Regions from separate parts of the Halomonas sp. LS-001 genome, predicted to be linked through region 3. Evidence: predicted binding sites of a transcription regulator. Region 3 holds the regulator's gene; each other region holds the start of a gene.
What was found. The regulator FliA, encoded in region 3, starts transcription of late flagellar genes. The targets are predictions, from matches to a motif close to CTAAAGTTNNNNNNNNNNCNGCCGATA.

Region 1 (5,153 bases), 470 kb from region 3:
AGTCGCTTCGCCATTGGCATCTACTTTCAGCTCAAAATCTGCTTCCAGATATGCCTGGCTGCCATCGGGTTGCTGACCACGGATTATCCATTGCCCATCTGACTCACGCTGGACAACCGTAAGGTCTGTTAACCCGTCTAAATTGTTATTTTTAGGATTAAAAGTAATATTGCTGGCATCAAGTGAAGAAAAATCTACGGCAGGAACCTCGGGATCAATTAGCGTCGGTTGTGAAGAAAAGTCTGCGCCAGCAAATCCTTGTGGCCCAGCTTCCAAGACAAGGTCTCTCTCAGAAGTAACACCGGTAAGCACAAAAAAATCATAATCGCTCGTGGAGCTTCCAGTCCTCACAAAAAAGTCGTCATTTTGATCTTGAACCAGTGTACCGGTTGGATCTGTAAACTCGAGTTCTACGCCACTAGTAGAATAACTATTAACTCCATATGTAAAGTCACCTGTCACTTCTGTAAATGTATCGCCAGAATTTACTTCAATAGCACTTGCTTCCTGTGTAAACACCAGTCGATCATTAGCTGTAACATCATCGAGCGCAAAAAAACGATCCTGACCACTTACTTCTGTCTGGATATAAAGATTACCATCAGCATTCTGGGTTAATGATGCAGGATTAAGAGTGCTGCCCGTTGAAGATAAAAACGCAATATCTTCAGCGCTTGCCTGACTGTAACTTTCACCGTTAAACGTAAAGCCATCACTGACGTTTGCATAGGTACCAGCGGCAACCGTAGAGGAAGGCTCAAAGGCACCTGTTCCCATAGCTTCTTCATAACTAAGAGCAAAACCCGTTTCACGATAACTTAAAGTGCCATCAGGCAAGCGCTCTTCAAGATAATAAGTATTATCTTTTTCAATAAATCGCTGATTAGACGGCAGGTCAGGCAGGGGCTCTGGATCCGTCATCATGGCACTGGAAAATATAGGTTGCGGATTGGTTATCGATACCTGGCTGGTATCTGTTGATGTGTTATGTGACGCATTGACAGATACATGCGAAAAACCGTCACTCCCATCGCTTGTATAATAGCCAAAGGCATCTGAATAGTAGAGAGGCTGCTGGGTGCCTGGTGCGAATGTTGGACCAATGGTTGACGGGTCATCAAGGCGGATGTCACGTGCCACACCGCGCAGCGCATCCCGCTCAGTAACGTCTCCATCGATACCTGCAATGTTTAACCCTTCTAGCCCCAACGCCTCTACACTAAAGCCAGGTGGATTTAAATCTACCCCAATTTGCTGGCCATCATTGGCCCCCACCTGTAACGGAACATTTCCAGCCTGACCTGTCATCAAAGGGATACCGTTATACTCAGAAGTAGCAGCCAAACGGTCGATTTCCATCAAGTTCTGATTGATCTCAGCTTGGATAGAATCGCTATCACGCGTCTGATTCGTGCCATTTAGCCCCTGAACCGCCAGTTCACGGATGCGCTGCAGTTTCTCGTTCATGCCGTTCAGTACATCATGGGCGGTCTGGGATAGAGATATCCCGTCATTGGCATTCCGCGCGCCTTGATTGAGACCAATACGCTGAGCCTGGAAGCGATTACCAATCGCCTGGCCTGCCGCATCATCCTTCGCGCTATTAACGCGCAGCCCAGATGACAGCCGCTCCATGCTGGTAGAAAGGGATGACTGATTTTGTCGCAAGCTTTGCTGGGTAGTGAGTGAAGTCAGATTGGTATTGATCATTGGCATGGAGTCGAATCTCTTCCGTGAACTGGCTTATCTATTTTATCGGCATCAGCTAAGAAAACTTTACCAGATTACAAAAAATTATTTTTCTTTACGACTAGCGACTCAATCTGTAGTGCTATCCAACATCACCTGGGTATGCTCACGCTGCTGCTTCACTGCGTCATCCAGTATCCCCAGCAGCTTGTCATAGTCCTTACGCATCTCATGATCCATGCCGGTGGCTTCAAAGCGGCTGAGGGTGGCTTGGGTATCGTCAATGACCTTTTGTAACTCATTGATCACATGCTGGCGTTCGTCATCGGTCATGTTCACCTCAAACAAAAACCGGCCCCAAAAGGGAGCCGGTTTCGTATGCTTCTCAGTGATAGAGAAAAATCTCTATCAATCTCAAGCCTCAGATTAACCCAGCAGAGACAAAACGTTCTGCGGCAGCTGGTTCGCCTGTGCCAGTACCGAAGTACCCGCCTGCTGCAGAATCTGGTTCTTGGTCATGTCTGCCACTTCCATTGCATAATCAGCATCTTCAATACGTGACCGTGCAGCTGAGAGGTTAGTCTCGTTGGTGCTTAAGTTAGTGATGGCAGATTCAAAGCGGTTTTGCACCGCACCTAATTCAGAACGCAGGCTATCAACCTGGGCAAGTGCGCTATCAAGCTGCTCAAGCCCACCTTTTGCGAGATCAGCAATTGCGCCTTCACCAACATTAGCTCCGCTCAAATCAATATCTGTACCATCAGTAGAAGCAGAAGCAAGAGTCTCTACTTCTACAGTAACACCATCACCATTTTCGCCAACAATTTTCAAATCACCGCGTGAAAAGTCATCATTTGCAGCATCATTCGCTTCATATTGAAGGGTTGCGGTAATTCCTGTGTTGGTTCCATCCTGATAAGTTACAGCTTCATAACCTTGGTTAGTTGCGTTGGCTGTAGCAGCTACTTTTACGGCTGTAATGGTGCCGTCGTCATTCTTTGAGCCAAAAACATCGGTTCTTGCTTCACCGGTATCCTTGTCGATAACTTCATAAATCTCGCCAACTGCATCATTATAACCAACCTGCTCACCAAGCTCAGGCTCCAATGACTGACTCGAAGTTACATCAAAGTTTGCTAAACCCAGTGTGGTCTTATCAATTTGCTCCAAATTTACCGAAATAGTTTCGTTATCATTAGCGCCCACTTGAATAGAAATTCCTTGGTCGGAAGCAAGCACTTTCGTTCCGTTAAAATCCGTCTCTTCAGAAATCCGATCAATTTCGTTCATACGCTGTGTGATCTCGTCTTGAATCGACTGAAGATCATCCTGAGAGTTAGTTCCGTTCTGTGCCTGCACTGTTAATTCACGAACACGCTGCAAGTTATCGTTCACTTGGTTAAGCGCACCTTCGGCGGTTTGGGAAATCGAGATACCGTCGTTGGCGTTACGCTGCGCTTGTCCCAGACCGGTAATCTGAGATGACATACGATTGGCGATGGCCTGACCGGCCGCATCATCCTTGGCACTGTTGATGCGCAGGCCTGAAGACAGACGCTCCATGGAGGTTTGCAGCGCATTTTGTGATTCGCGCAGGTTTTGCTGGCCGATCATGGAAGTGATGTTAGTGTTGATCACAGACATGGTGATTCTCCTTTACAGTTACACTGGCCGTTGAGGCCTGCTTTTCGGCCACATTGTGTGCCGTTATTAATAATTACGGCCTGTCAGGAGAAACCTTTAGCATAATCGTAAAAAAAGATGTAACGGTTGGTAACGGCTATTAAAAGTTGGTGGCAGGCGCTTGCTGGATGATGGCTCAAAGGTACACTGTGGGCTCTTTTCGCTGGGTACTGGCCGTTTCATGACTTCCATGCAGATCTACGCATCTCCCGTTCAGCTTTATGACGTGGTGTTTACCATCCTCCCTCGCCTTGAGCGGGCACGCACTCTGGTGAATACCACTCTGGAAACGCTGATTGATAACGCCAACCGCCCGCAAGACCTGCTGCGCTACCGCGAAATGCAGCGCAAGCTGATGCTGGAAATGCAGATGATTCACGCTAACCTAGATCACCTGCTGGAGCGCTACCGCGCCAATGTGCATCAGTTGCTGCAAAGCCAGGGCGGCAACGGCAACCGTGAGGTAACGTTGGATGATATGGAGAAGGATGCCCTCGCCCGAGCGCGGGAGATTTACCAGAAAGTAGTGGAGTTTCAGACTGGGCGGCGCAGTGTGCCGTGGTAAATGAAGGGGTTGCCACACACACTCACAGCATCAGGTCGGCAATAATGAACCGGCGAGTGAACCTCCTCTCCCGCCAGTCTGGGAAGGGTTACTTCTTGCGGCCCAGCGCTGAGTCGAGGGCATCGAACTGCTGGGTGAGGTAGGTGCTGGTCTGGTTCATCTGGGCGATCATTGAGTCCAGCTGGCCGAACTGGGTGCGGTAACGGGAAATTGTCCGCTCGATACTTAGTTCGGCACGTTCGTAACGCGCATTGAGGCTTTCAATGCGGTTTTCCGCACCGCTGATGGCGCTGCCCAAGGTGCCGTTGCTGTTAGTCAGCTGTTCGATCGTTGTGCTGAGCAAATCGCCCAGGCCGCTGTTGCCGTCGGTGCCTGCGAAGAAGTCACTCAATGCATCAGGCTGGTTCTTGGCCAGATTGCTGATGGTGTCGTCGTCCATTTCCAGAGTGCCATCACGCTGCAGGGTAATACCCAGTTGGCTGAGGGTGGAAAATTCACCCCCTGCCACACCGCCACCCAGCACACTACGCAAACGCCCTTCAATGGTACGTACCACACTATCGCCAACCAGCTCACCGGCGGTTTCCCGGTCGCCGCTAAAGCTGGTCAGCGTACCAATGGTGCCTTTCAGGTCATTAAAGGCCTCAACGAAATCCCCGACGGCCTCACGGATTTTTAGCGTATTGCGCTCAACGTTGACCGTGCTGCTGGCGGTTTCGCCTTCCCCGATATTGAGTGCGTTGAGATCCAGAGTCACGCCTTGAATCGCGCCTTCAATCTGGTTATTGGCGCTGGTGATGGTCACGCCGTTAACCGTTAGATCAGCATTCTGGCCGCCGTTGACAACCTCAGCCGTAAAGGGCTGGGTAACAACAGGATCAGCAGCAGCATCCAGGAAACTGAAACCGCTGATCGAAGCCGCCTGGCCGGTGTCACTGGAGCTAAGTGCCAAACGGTGGTTACTGCCATCAAAGATAATACTCGCGCTGACACCGCTATTTTCCGTAGCGTTAATGGCATCGCGAATATCTTCAAGGCTGCTGTCCGCCGCGATATCCACATCAATATTTTTGCTGGTGTCAGTAAATTCAAGACGCAGCTTAGTAGCACCATCCAACGCCAGGGCAGTATCGCTGAACTCTACACCGCTGGACGCCAGCGTCCCTGCCGTAGCAAGCTGAGAGACCTCAACCCGGTAACTACCCGGCAGCGCGGT
Region 2 (5,153 bases), 460 kb from region 3:
TTATTTTTTAGAAAAAGCACCAACGAAACAACAGGTTCGATAAAGAAGCGTAACTCACAAAAAAGCCCGCCTGATTTCAGGGGCGGGCTTTAGCGCTAAACGGGTTTGTCACTGTTTGAGGTCAGTCGCGCCCCAGCTGCGCATCCAGTGAAGCAAACTGCTGAGTCAGGTAGCTGCTGGTCTGGTTCATTTGCGCAATCATGCCATCGAGTTGACCAAACTGAGTGCGGTAGCGGTCAATGGTACGCTCAACCTGCTGCTCCATATTGGTGTAGCGACTGCCCAGCGATTCAATACGGCTTTCAGACCCGTTGATCGCCCCCTGCACGGAGCCATTGCTGCTGAGTAGCTGGCCAACGCTGTCGTTCAGCTGCTCGGCCAACCCGGTGGTCGTTTCATTACCGGCGAAGAAATCGGATAGCGCTTGCTGATCATTGGCGATCACGTTATCAAGCTTATCCTGGTCAATCGACAGAGTGCCATCCAGCTCCAGTGAAATACCGATATCACTAAGCATTGAGAAGCCGCCTTCTTCACCGGCAACACCACCGCTCAACTCGCTGCGCAAACGGGATTCAACAATGCGAACCGTGCTGTCGCCGTTAAGCTCACCCGCCTGGCCGGTTTCCGAGTTGAACGCCGTCAGCTCGCCAATGGTGCCTTTCATGGTGTTGTAGGCATCAACAAACCCGGTGACCGCTTCGCGTACCGCAAGGGTGTTCTGCTCAACGGCCACCGTGCTGGCGCCTTCGCTCTGCAGGTTAAGCGTGACGCCCTGGATCGCGCCTTCCACCTGGTTATTGGCGCTGGTGATGGGCACACCGTTCACGTTCAGGCTGGCATCTGTGCCTGACTGGGCGGCGTCAGCATCCTCTGTTAACCCTGTAAAGGTAAAGCCTTCAATGGAGGCATCAGCACCTGTTTCCCGAGAGCTAAGCGCCAGCCGATAGTTTTCGCCGTCGTTAATCACGGAAGCATTAACGCCCGCGTCGGCATCCGCATTGATGGCGTCGCGGATATCTTCCAGCGAGCTGTTGGCAGCAATCGTGACCTCGGAGGTATCCCCGTTACCGAAGGTAAACGCCATGGTCTGTTCAGCTGTACCGGAAATCGCTTCATCAGCTGCTTGCGTTACCCCTTGAGACGCCAGGGTACCGCGCGTAGCAAGAGAATCTACATTAACGGAATAGCTGCCCGGCATGGCGGTGTCATCTGCTGCCGCGCTCACCGCCTCGCCGCTGGTATTGGTGGAAAGGCTTTCATACAGCGCAGTATCGCCAAGTGCGTCAGCCGCTGACTGAAACGCTGACAGGGCGCCTTCCAATTGCCCATAGGCAGAAATACGTGTCTGCTCGGAATCCAGCCGCTGCTGAATTGGCTGCAGCTTTTCACGCTCAGCGTCACGCAGCTGATCCAGCAAGCCATTCAGGTCAAGCCCAGACCCGATACCCAGTGATGAAATAGACATAGCAAAACCCATCCTTTGCGTTGCTCTGCGGCAGCTTTGCTACCACGACCTGGTGATACCACCTATCAACAGATCAACGCTGGTGTTTGTGTCGACGAAGCCAATAGCAGATGCTTTTCATACGGCACGCTTTTTAGCACGACACATTATTTAATACTGTTACCTTAAACTCTCGGCGGGAAGATTTCTAACTTTAGGATTTCGCGGTATCGTTATGTAACAAAATGCAAGCATAAAGTCACCAACACACGGCCCTACACACGGCCCTACACACGGCATTACGCTGTGAGATGCTGGCAGTGACGGCTTTTGCTGTGCCAGGTAATTCCTCTATCAAAACCTGTTATTGCAAAGTTACCATTCCCTATAAGACTACCTTACAAAAAAAAGACACAGTTATTCGTCTATCGCTTAATTTCATTCGTTTTTTTTACGTATTGCATCGCAACACAGGCTGGTAAACTAATGCGGCTTTTTGCCACCCTGTCCTCCACCCCTTAGACGAAGATAAGGATAAATTCACTATGAGACCCTTGAACGAACCTCCCAGCCAGCCGCGAAGCGATCGCCGCTGGCTTTTTTTGTGGGCGTTTGTCGCCTTCTCAGGGCTGTTGTTTTTTAGCCCAGCCGCCCTGGCGGCAACCGGCACGCTGGATATGACCAATACAGCCGTGGGCTTTTTCGCCATTGCGATTTTTGTCATCGCCTACATGCTGGTCATCGCTGAAGAAAAGATCCACATGCGCAAGTCCAAGCCTGTATTGGTTGCTGCAGGTATCATCTGGAGCCTCATCGGCTGGGTGTATGTCCAGAACGGAATGTCGGCAGATTCCGAGAACGCCTTTCGCGTGACGCTTCTGGAGTTCACCGAGCTGATGCTGTTCCTGCTGGTGGCCATGACGTATATCAATGCCATGGAAGAGCGTAAGGTATTTGATGCCCTTCGCTCCTGGATGCTGCGTAAAGGCTTCAGCTATCGCAAGCTGTTCTGGCTGACCGGCGGCCTGGCCTTTGTGCTCTCGCCGATTGCCGATAACCTGACCACCGCTCTGTTGATGTGTGCCGTGGTCACCAAGGTGGCTGAAGGCGACAAGCGCTTTATCAACCTGGCGTGTGTAAATATTGTGGTGGCCGCTAACGCGGGAGGTGCCTTCAGCCCGTTTGGGGATATCACCACGCTGATGGTCTGGCAGGCCGGTATGGTCGAATTTCAGGAGTTCTTTATCCTGTTCCTGCCATCGCTGGTCAACTTCCTTGTGCCCGCCATTGTCATGAGCTTCTTTATCAAGGATGCCAAGCCGGAAAGCGTTTACGAAGATGTGTGGCTCAAGCGCGGCGCAAAGCGGATTGTTTTACTGTTTCTGCTGACCATTACCACCGCTGTACTGTGCCACACCCTGCTGCACCTGCCGCCGGTACTTGGCATGATGACAGGCCTTGGTTACCTGCAGTTCTTCGGCTACTACCTGCGCCAGAGCCTGCCGCGCTCACTGGAGCGCAAGCGCGAGCGCTATAGCCGCCGGGGTGATCACAAGAAACTGGAAAACCTCGGTGGCGTGGTGCCGTTTGACGTCTTCAACCGCGTGGCGCGAGCCGAGTGGGATACCCTGCTGTTCTTCTACGGGGTGGTGATGTGCGTTGGCGGTTTGGGCTTTATGGGTTATCTGGCCATGCTTTCCGAGACCCTTTATCTTGGCTGGAACGCCACCGGCGCCAACATCACCCTCGGCGTTATTTCGGCGTTGATCGATAACATCCCGGTGATGTTTGCCGTGCTGACCATGGAACCGGACATGTCCCACGGCCAGTGGCTGTTGATTACCCTGACGGCGGGTACCGGCGGTAGCCTGCTCTCGATTGGCTCTGCAGCCGGTGTTGCGGTGATGGGCCAGGCGCGCGGGGCCTACACCTTTATGGGTCACCTGCGCTGGACGCCGATCATTATGTTGGGCTACATCGCTGGCATCATTGTTCATATGTTCCTGAACGCGAACAGCTTTGCTCTGTTCAGCTAAACGGACGACTGGCTAAACAGCGACAGCTGAAGCAGGTATGACGCCCCGAGTGGAATTCCACCGGGGCGTTTTTGTTGATTGGCGATGCCGAGCTCATCCACTTAGAATGATCGTTCATTAACCTTTTATTTAGAGCATCCTATGCCTAACACTCATATCAGCCGCAAAATTCTGGTGCTTCACGGTCCTAATCTGAATCTGCTGGGCAGTCGGGAACCTGACATCTATGGCCATGAAACGCTTGATGATGTAAACAACGACCTGCGTGAAAAAGCCGTGCTGGCAGACTGGGAACTGAACTGCCATCAAAGCAACCATGAAGGTGTCTTGATTGATGCCATTCAGACAGCCCGCACGGATGGCACCTACGCCATTATCATCAATCCGGCGGCTTACACCCATACGTCAGTGGCGATTCTGGATGCGCTTAACGCTTTCGAAGGGACCGTGATTGAGGTGCATATTTCCAATGTTCATCAGCGTGAAGCGTTTCGCCATCATTCCTACGTTTCTCTGCGCGCTAACGGTGTGATTGCCGGGCTGGGCACTCAAGGGTATCAGGCCGCATTGGACGCTATCCTGCGAAGCGCAGAACAGGGTTAAATGCCAGGGAGAGCCAGAATGATTATCTTAAACACCCAGGTGGCCGCTGAGTGGGTGGATTACAACGGCCATATGAATGATGCCGAGTATGCCCGCGTTTTTTCACTGGCCGTAGAAGCCCTGATGGATCACATTGGCCTGGATGTTAACGGGCGTGCGCATTATGGATACACGATTTATACGCTGGAAACCCATCTGTGCTATCAGCGAGAAACGCATCAGGGGCAGCCGCTATCCGTTTCCATGTCGCTACTGGATAGCGACAGCAAACGCCTGCATGTGTTTTTTGAGATGTACAACGACAATAACGAGCGGCTTGCCAGCAGCGAACAGATGTTAATGGGCATGGACACTACGACAGTAAAGCCAGCGCCGTTTCCTGATGCGATTCAACCGGCTATTGATGCTCTTCCCCGCCCTGCCGAGCGTCCCGCCATGGCGGGAAGAACCATCGGGATTCGCCGGTCGGGTCCCGGTTGATGCCAGGGCCTGACCAGCCATCAAGTCACCTGGTTGGTGATCGGTATCGGTGGCCCGGCCTCACTCAGGCGTTGGATAACGCCATCACGCGGTTCCAGAGAGCATCAGGCACGTCAATCAATGATTTTTCTTCCCGCACAGCACCCGGTAGACGGGCATTTGGCTGTTCGTCTACGGCCTCTGCCAGACGTGCAAAGCGCTCATCGAAATGATCACCAAAGGTACCAGGATCAAGCAGCAAGTAGCATTGCCCCAGGTCGTGAGGGGCGCCTTCAGGTGCCTTGAGTGCTTTTACATCCAGTGAATTCACGCCTCCTGCAATCCCTGCCGCCAGCAGTTCTGCCAACAGGCCAAAGCCCCAGCCTTTATAGCCGCCAGCACTCACCAGAGAACCGCCAAGCGCGGCTTCAGGATCAGTTGTCGGGTTACCCTCTGCGTCAATGGCCCAGCCTTCAGGAATCGGCTCGCCTGCCGCCTTGGCCATCGTGATTTTTCCAAGCGCCACCGCTGAGGTTGAAAAGTCGAAATGCAGGCGCAGCGGGTCACCGACATTGCGCCCTGGTACGCTCAGGGCAATCGGGTTGGTA
Region 3 (5,153 bases):
AAGGGATGCCCCTTAAAGTAATTGGCGCAGGATCAACTCTACTCGTCGGTTAGCCGCTCGTCCCTGCGGCGTTGCATTATTTTTCATCGGCTGAGTATCCGCGTAACCGACGGCGCGCATACGGTCAATCGCCAGCCCTTCGCTCTCCAGGTGGCGCACCACAGCAATCGCTCGGGCCGCTGACAGCTCCCAGTTAGACGGAAAGCGTGGCGTGGCAATCGGGAGATTATCCGTATGCCCTTCCACTGACACCTGGCCATCAAAGGATTCCAACACCTCCACCAGACTTTCAATCACCCCACGACCCTGGGTGGTCAGATCCGCCTCACCGCTGGAAAACAGCAGACTGTCATCAATACGCAGGGTCACCCCTTCGCGCCCTTGTTCCACATTAACGCCAGGAATGCTCAAACCAGAAAACCGTGGCTGTAACCCGTCATGGCGGGGCTGAATCCCCGTTGCCAGGCTGGCCAGCGGATGCGCCAGCACCGCGCTGGGCGACTGCATGAACGCACTTTCACTGGCTTGCCCGCTTCCCGGTGGCGTCAATGCCAGAAGCAGGACAAACAGGGTGATCAGCAGCGTTAACACGTCGAGATAGCTGGTCAACCAGCCTTCATCATCACCGCCACCCTCAAACACCGTAGGTTCCAGTGTGCGCCGGGTATCATGATCCAGCATGCCCACTACTCCTTACGTAATTTGACGTTAGAGTCGCGGATTTCATCGTGATAATTGGCAACAAAGGAATTCAACGTTTCCTCAATAAAGGACGGCAGACGACGCTTGGTAATCAGCGAAATCCCTTCCAGCACCATGTTCATGGTAATCAAACGCTCTTCCGTGCGGCGTTCCAACTTGACCGCAATCGGTTTGAAGATCAGATTGGCCAGCAAAATGCCGTAAAAGGTCGTCAACAGTGCCACGGCCATACGCGGGCCGATCACTTCCAGATCACCGGCGTCCATCACTTCCAGCATATTCACCAGCCCCACCAGAGTACCGATCATACCAAAGGCGGGCGCATAGGTTGCCATGGTGCGAAAGATCTGGGCTTCGGCATGCTCACGGGCCTTCAGGCGCGCAATACGCCAGCGCAGCATATCGAAAATTTCATCCTGCTTGGTGTTGGCAATCACTAATTGAATGCCCGAACGCAGAAACGGATTACGGGTGTACTTCAATGCCTCCTCAACCGCGCGCACATCACCTTTGAACCATAGCCGCGACATATCCACCAGTTCCTTGATGTCGTCGCGCACATAGGTATTTTCGCGCCGGAACACGACACCCACCAGGCGCACCACACGCAGGACTTCGCGTAGCGGATAACTGATAAAGGTCGCAGCCAGGGTACCGGTGACGACAATGGCCAGCCCCGGCAGATTCAGAAAGCTTTGCGGCGATTCCGCCGTGAAGAACAGAACACTGACCAGCAGTGCGATGCTGGCGAACATACCGATTAGCGTTGAGGGGTTCATCAACGACTCCTTGCCGGTCTTATGGGTCTAAAAATACGCGCCGAATGCGCCCGAAGTGATCAGACGCTTAGTCAGGCCGAATCATGGAGTTTTGCTCTCAGGCGGCTGACGGCCTGGCTGTGAAGCTGGGAAACACGCGACTCTGTCACGCCGAGCACAGCACCGATTTCCTTGAGGTTGAGCTCTTCCTGGTAGTAAAGCGCCATCAGCAGTTTTTCACGCTCCGGTAAGCCGCTGATGCCCGCCACCAGCCGTTCACGCTGCTGGCTATCCAGCAACTGCTCGAATGGACGACTCTGGTGGCTTGGGCCTTCCGGCTCGCCGTTTTCTTCCACCAGAGATTCATACGGCAGCAGCTGGCCGCTGTTGGTATCCTGCAACACCTGTTGATATTCACTGAGCGACATATCCAGCTCGCTGGCAATCTCACCCTCATCCGGTGCCCGGCCGAGTTGCTGCTCCAACCGCCTTACCACTTCATCAATCGCGCGAGCAGAGCGCCGCACGCTGCGCGGTAACCAGTCACGGGTGCGCAACTCATCCATCATCGCGCCACGAATACGCTGGCTGGCGAAGGTGGCAAAAGTCGCCCCCTGACTGGCATCAAAACGGCTAAGCGCTTCCAGAAGGCCAACGGTTCCGGCCTGAATCAAATCATCCAGCTCAATACTTGCCGGCAAGCGCACCTGTAGCGAGAGCGCCTGACGCCGCACCAGTGGCATGTACTGCGTTAACTGGTCCTGCTGTTCAAACCTGCCCTGTGCTGTGTACATCTTTTCGCCTCGCGGCTGGACGTGTGTCACTGATAATTAACGATGACCTGCATACCTTGTACGCGCACTGGCCGCTGCCCGTGTGACAGCGTAAAACGAAAGTGCACCGGCGCTGACGCGCTGAGGCCTTCAAATGCCTCGGTGCTGCCCCGCTGCGTTGGCACGGCAAGGCAGCCTGCCGAGTGGCAAAGCCAGGCACTGACCGGCTGACCAGGCGGATGCTCCCAGCGCCACTGCACGCGGCTTATTGTGCGCCCTTGCACGGGCGCACCCGGTGGCGGCGTCACGCGCTGCGTCTCGCTGTAACGCTCACTCATCGCCACCAGCATGCCCGGCACATTGGCTACCCAACTGCCAGTGGCAGCCATGACACTGGCGGGGAGCCATAACAGAACCAGCAGGCAGATAATCCGCTGTGGTTTCATCAAGTGACGCGACAACATAGCGCCGCGTCGTTTCGTATCTGATACAAAAGCCTCTCCCGTTTACCCCCCCCTTCCAGAAGGGCATCTGTGTTTCTGAAGTGGATCACTCAAATTTGTTACAAACTATTTAATAATCAGCTTAATGCAAACCGACAGCAAAGGCATCTAGTGTCTATTGACGTTTCATCACGAATGAAGCGTCAGGAGACCCTAGTGCGCCAGAATCAATAGTTCAATGTCCAGATACGTACGCGCCGCTGCCTGAAGGTTGTTCAATAAACCTGCGCGTGGAAGGTGCGGTTCATGGAATGCCAGCAGCCGCTTTGGGCCGCCCGCCTCCTGCAGTTGGTGCAGGGTACGAAACGTGCTCGCAAAGCTATCTGCGTGACTGTTGATCCATAGCGCCCAGCGGGAATGTTCCCGCGCATACTTGTGAAGGCCCGGGTCGTCGGGCATCACAACATGGATATCCCAGTCTTCCGGCTTACCGGCCCACTGCCGACCCAGCGCCGACCACTGCTCAAGACGTTCACGCACGCGATGCGCCTGGGCACTGCCAGTACCCGGCAACCCCACCACCATCAATACTTTTTTTGGTACTGGCTCTGGCTCTGGCTCTGGCTCTGGCTCTGGCTCTGGCTCTGGCTCTGGCTCTGGCTCTGGCTCTGGCTCTGGCTCTGGCTCTGGCTCTGGCTCTGGCTCTGGCTCTGGCTCTGGCTCTGGCTCTGGCTCTGGCTCTGGCTCTGGCTCTGGCTCTGGCTCTGGCTCTGGCTCTGGCTCTGGCAAATCAGTATCAGCGGACGCTGGCGATGACGACAGCGCCTGTGCTGATTCAGGTGGTGAGTCGGCCTCGCTGTCGTCGTCTGCCTGAGACTGCTGCTGACGCTGTAAATTGGCCCATTTACGTAATCCCGCTGCCTGATCCTGCCCGCTGCTCACACGACACCCTCCCGATTCACCGTGCCCAGTTGGCGAATGGCATCACGTGCCATAAGGGCATATAACAAGGCATCCAATAACGCCGTATCGCGCCGCCGACGACGGCCACCCAAGAGCCCCAGCAGATCACTGCGCAGCGCGGTGGCGGCGTCATCATCGGCACATTCCAGGTGACCGGCAACGGCTGCGCAGCCGCTGGCCATCAGCAGGCGAACTTCAGCGCTCACCTCACCGCCATCATCCTGTTTGAGCTGCTGCCAGGCACGCCGGGTTAATCCGGGCAACCCCTCGCCCTGTAACTGCATCACCAGCAATGACAACACCTCAGCGCCCAGATGACGCGGCGTCAGCCAGTAGCGACGCACCACCACCCGTGAACTTTCCGGGTCACGCACTTCGCCGTACCAGGCAAGCAGTTCATCACCCGGATGACTGGCATCCATCGTTTCCACTTCTGCGTAGACGTTCCATAACTGCATCGGCTGACCACGAAATCGTACCTCGACGCTATGGGTTAGCGTGCTTTGAGTGAAGAGCTGTTTCAGCGAGACCCGCTCGCCCTGTGCCATTACCCGCTGAACAGCGCGCCCCTGGCTGACCCAGGTAAGCTGCTGAGCATGCAGCCAGGCACGCACCGGCGTTTCCGGCAGCTGTGGCAATAGATGCACCGCCACGCCACTGGTGGCAGTCACGGCATCAAGGCGCGGCTGCCAACCGGCAGGATGACGGTGCTGCAGCCAGGGCAGCGCCAGCCAGGCACCGTCCGGGTCGAGCCCGGTATCCGGCATTGCCCAGTCACATCCTCGCTCATTGCGACGCGGTGCCCAGTTCATTCCCAGGGTGGCGCCCGCTGGCGGATAACTGTCCAGCACCTGGCCAAGGCGCTGATTCTGCACCTGGGCAGGCAAAGCGGCTAAATCCCAACAGGCTTCCAGGTGGGCAAAACCACCCACCCGTTCACGCAGACGACTTAACAGCGAGGAAAGCCGACGCCCCTGCCCCAGCACGTCCCGCGACCAGCGTGGCAGGCTGAGTGCAGGCGACGTGTCAGCCTCTTCCTGAGCCGAGCGTGGTGTGCGGGTTTTCAGTGCCTGTTCGATCAGTGGTTCCGCAGCCGCCAGGCTCATGTCTTCGGGCACCTGCTGGCCGTGAGAGCCAAACAGAACGCGCAGGCCATGGCGCATGACAATATCCAGCACGGGTGCCAGCCGTCCGGCTTCGTCCTGCTTGGTGATGATGCAGTCATCCAGTTCGGCACCGGCCGCCCGCGCTGCCTGGCGGTAACGTAATACGACTTCTTCGAGGGTTTCCGGCTGACTGGCGGCATTGAGCAGCAAGACCAGGCGCACCCTCGATTGGCCGCCCTGTAATTGGGCAATCTGCTCGATGACCCGCTGGTCGCGCTGGCTCATGCCGACCGTATCAATAATCACCCATTGCTTGCCCTTCAGACGCCCCAGCAGTGAGTCAATCGGCTGCTCGGAATCCAGCGCATACATGGGAATATCCAGCAAACGGGCATAGATACGCAGCTG

Region 1: a site for FliA is predicted at 3,407-3,433, ahead of ACU6TU_RS15425 (FliC/FljB family flagellin). Genes of this name have one in related genera too.
Region 2: a site for FliA is predicted at 1,639-1,665, ahead of fliD (flagellar filament capping protein FliD). Genes of this name have one in related genera too.

The regions. Positions count from the first base shown of each region.
Region 1 covers NZ_CM129816.1:3,465,762-3,470,914, forward strand. Annotated here, with positions in the region: gene ACU6TU_RS15415 (flagellin N-terminal helical domain-containing protein) at 1-1,716, opposite strand, end outside; gene ACU6TU_RS15420 (hypothetical protein) at 1,819-2,022, opposite strand; gene ACU6TU_RS15425 (FliC/FljB family flagellin) at 2,116-3,333, opposite strand; gene ACU6TU_RS15430 (hypothetical protein) at 3,554-3,937, shown strand; gene fliD (flagellar filament capping protein FliD) at 4,026-5,153, opposite strand, start outside.
Region 2 covers NZ_CM129816.1:3,471,433-3,476,585, forward strand. Annotated here, with positions in the region: gene fliD (flagellar filament capping protein FliD) at 122-1,468, opposite strand; gene nhaD (sodium:proton antiporter NhaD) at 1,993-3,483, shown strand; gene aroQ (type II 3-dehydroquinate dehydratase) at 3,625-4,086, shown strand; gene ACU6TU_RS15455 (thioesterase family protein) at 4,105-4,566, shown strand; gene ACU6TU_RS15460 (Ldh family oxidoreductase) at 4,631-5,153, opposite strand, start outside.
Region 3 covers NZ_CM129816.1:94,775-99,927, reverse strand. Annotated here, with positions in the region: gene ACU6TU_RS00480 (OmpA/MotB family protein) at 13-681, opposite strand; gene ACU6TU_RS00475 (motility protein A) at 687-1,481, opposite strand; gene ACU6TU_RS00470 (RNA polymerase sigma factor FliA) at 1,553-2,254, opposite strand; gene ACU6TU_RS00465 (flagellar protein FlhE) at 2,281-2,697, opposite strand; gene ACU6TU_RS00460 (hypothetical protein) at 2,890-3,618, opposite strand; gene flhF (flagellar biosynthesis protein FlhF) at 3,615-5,153, opposite strand, start outside.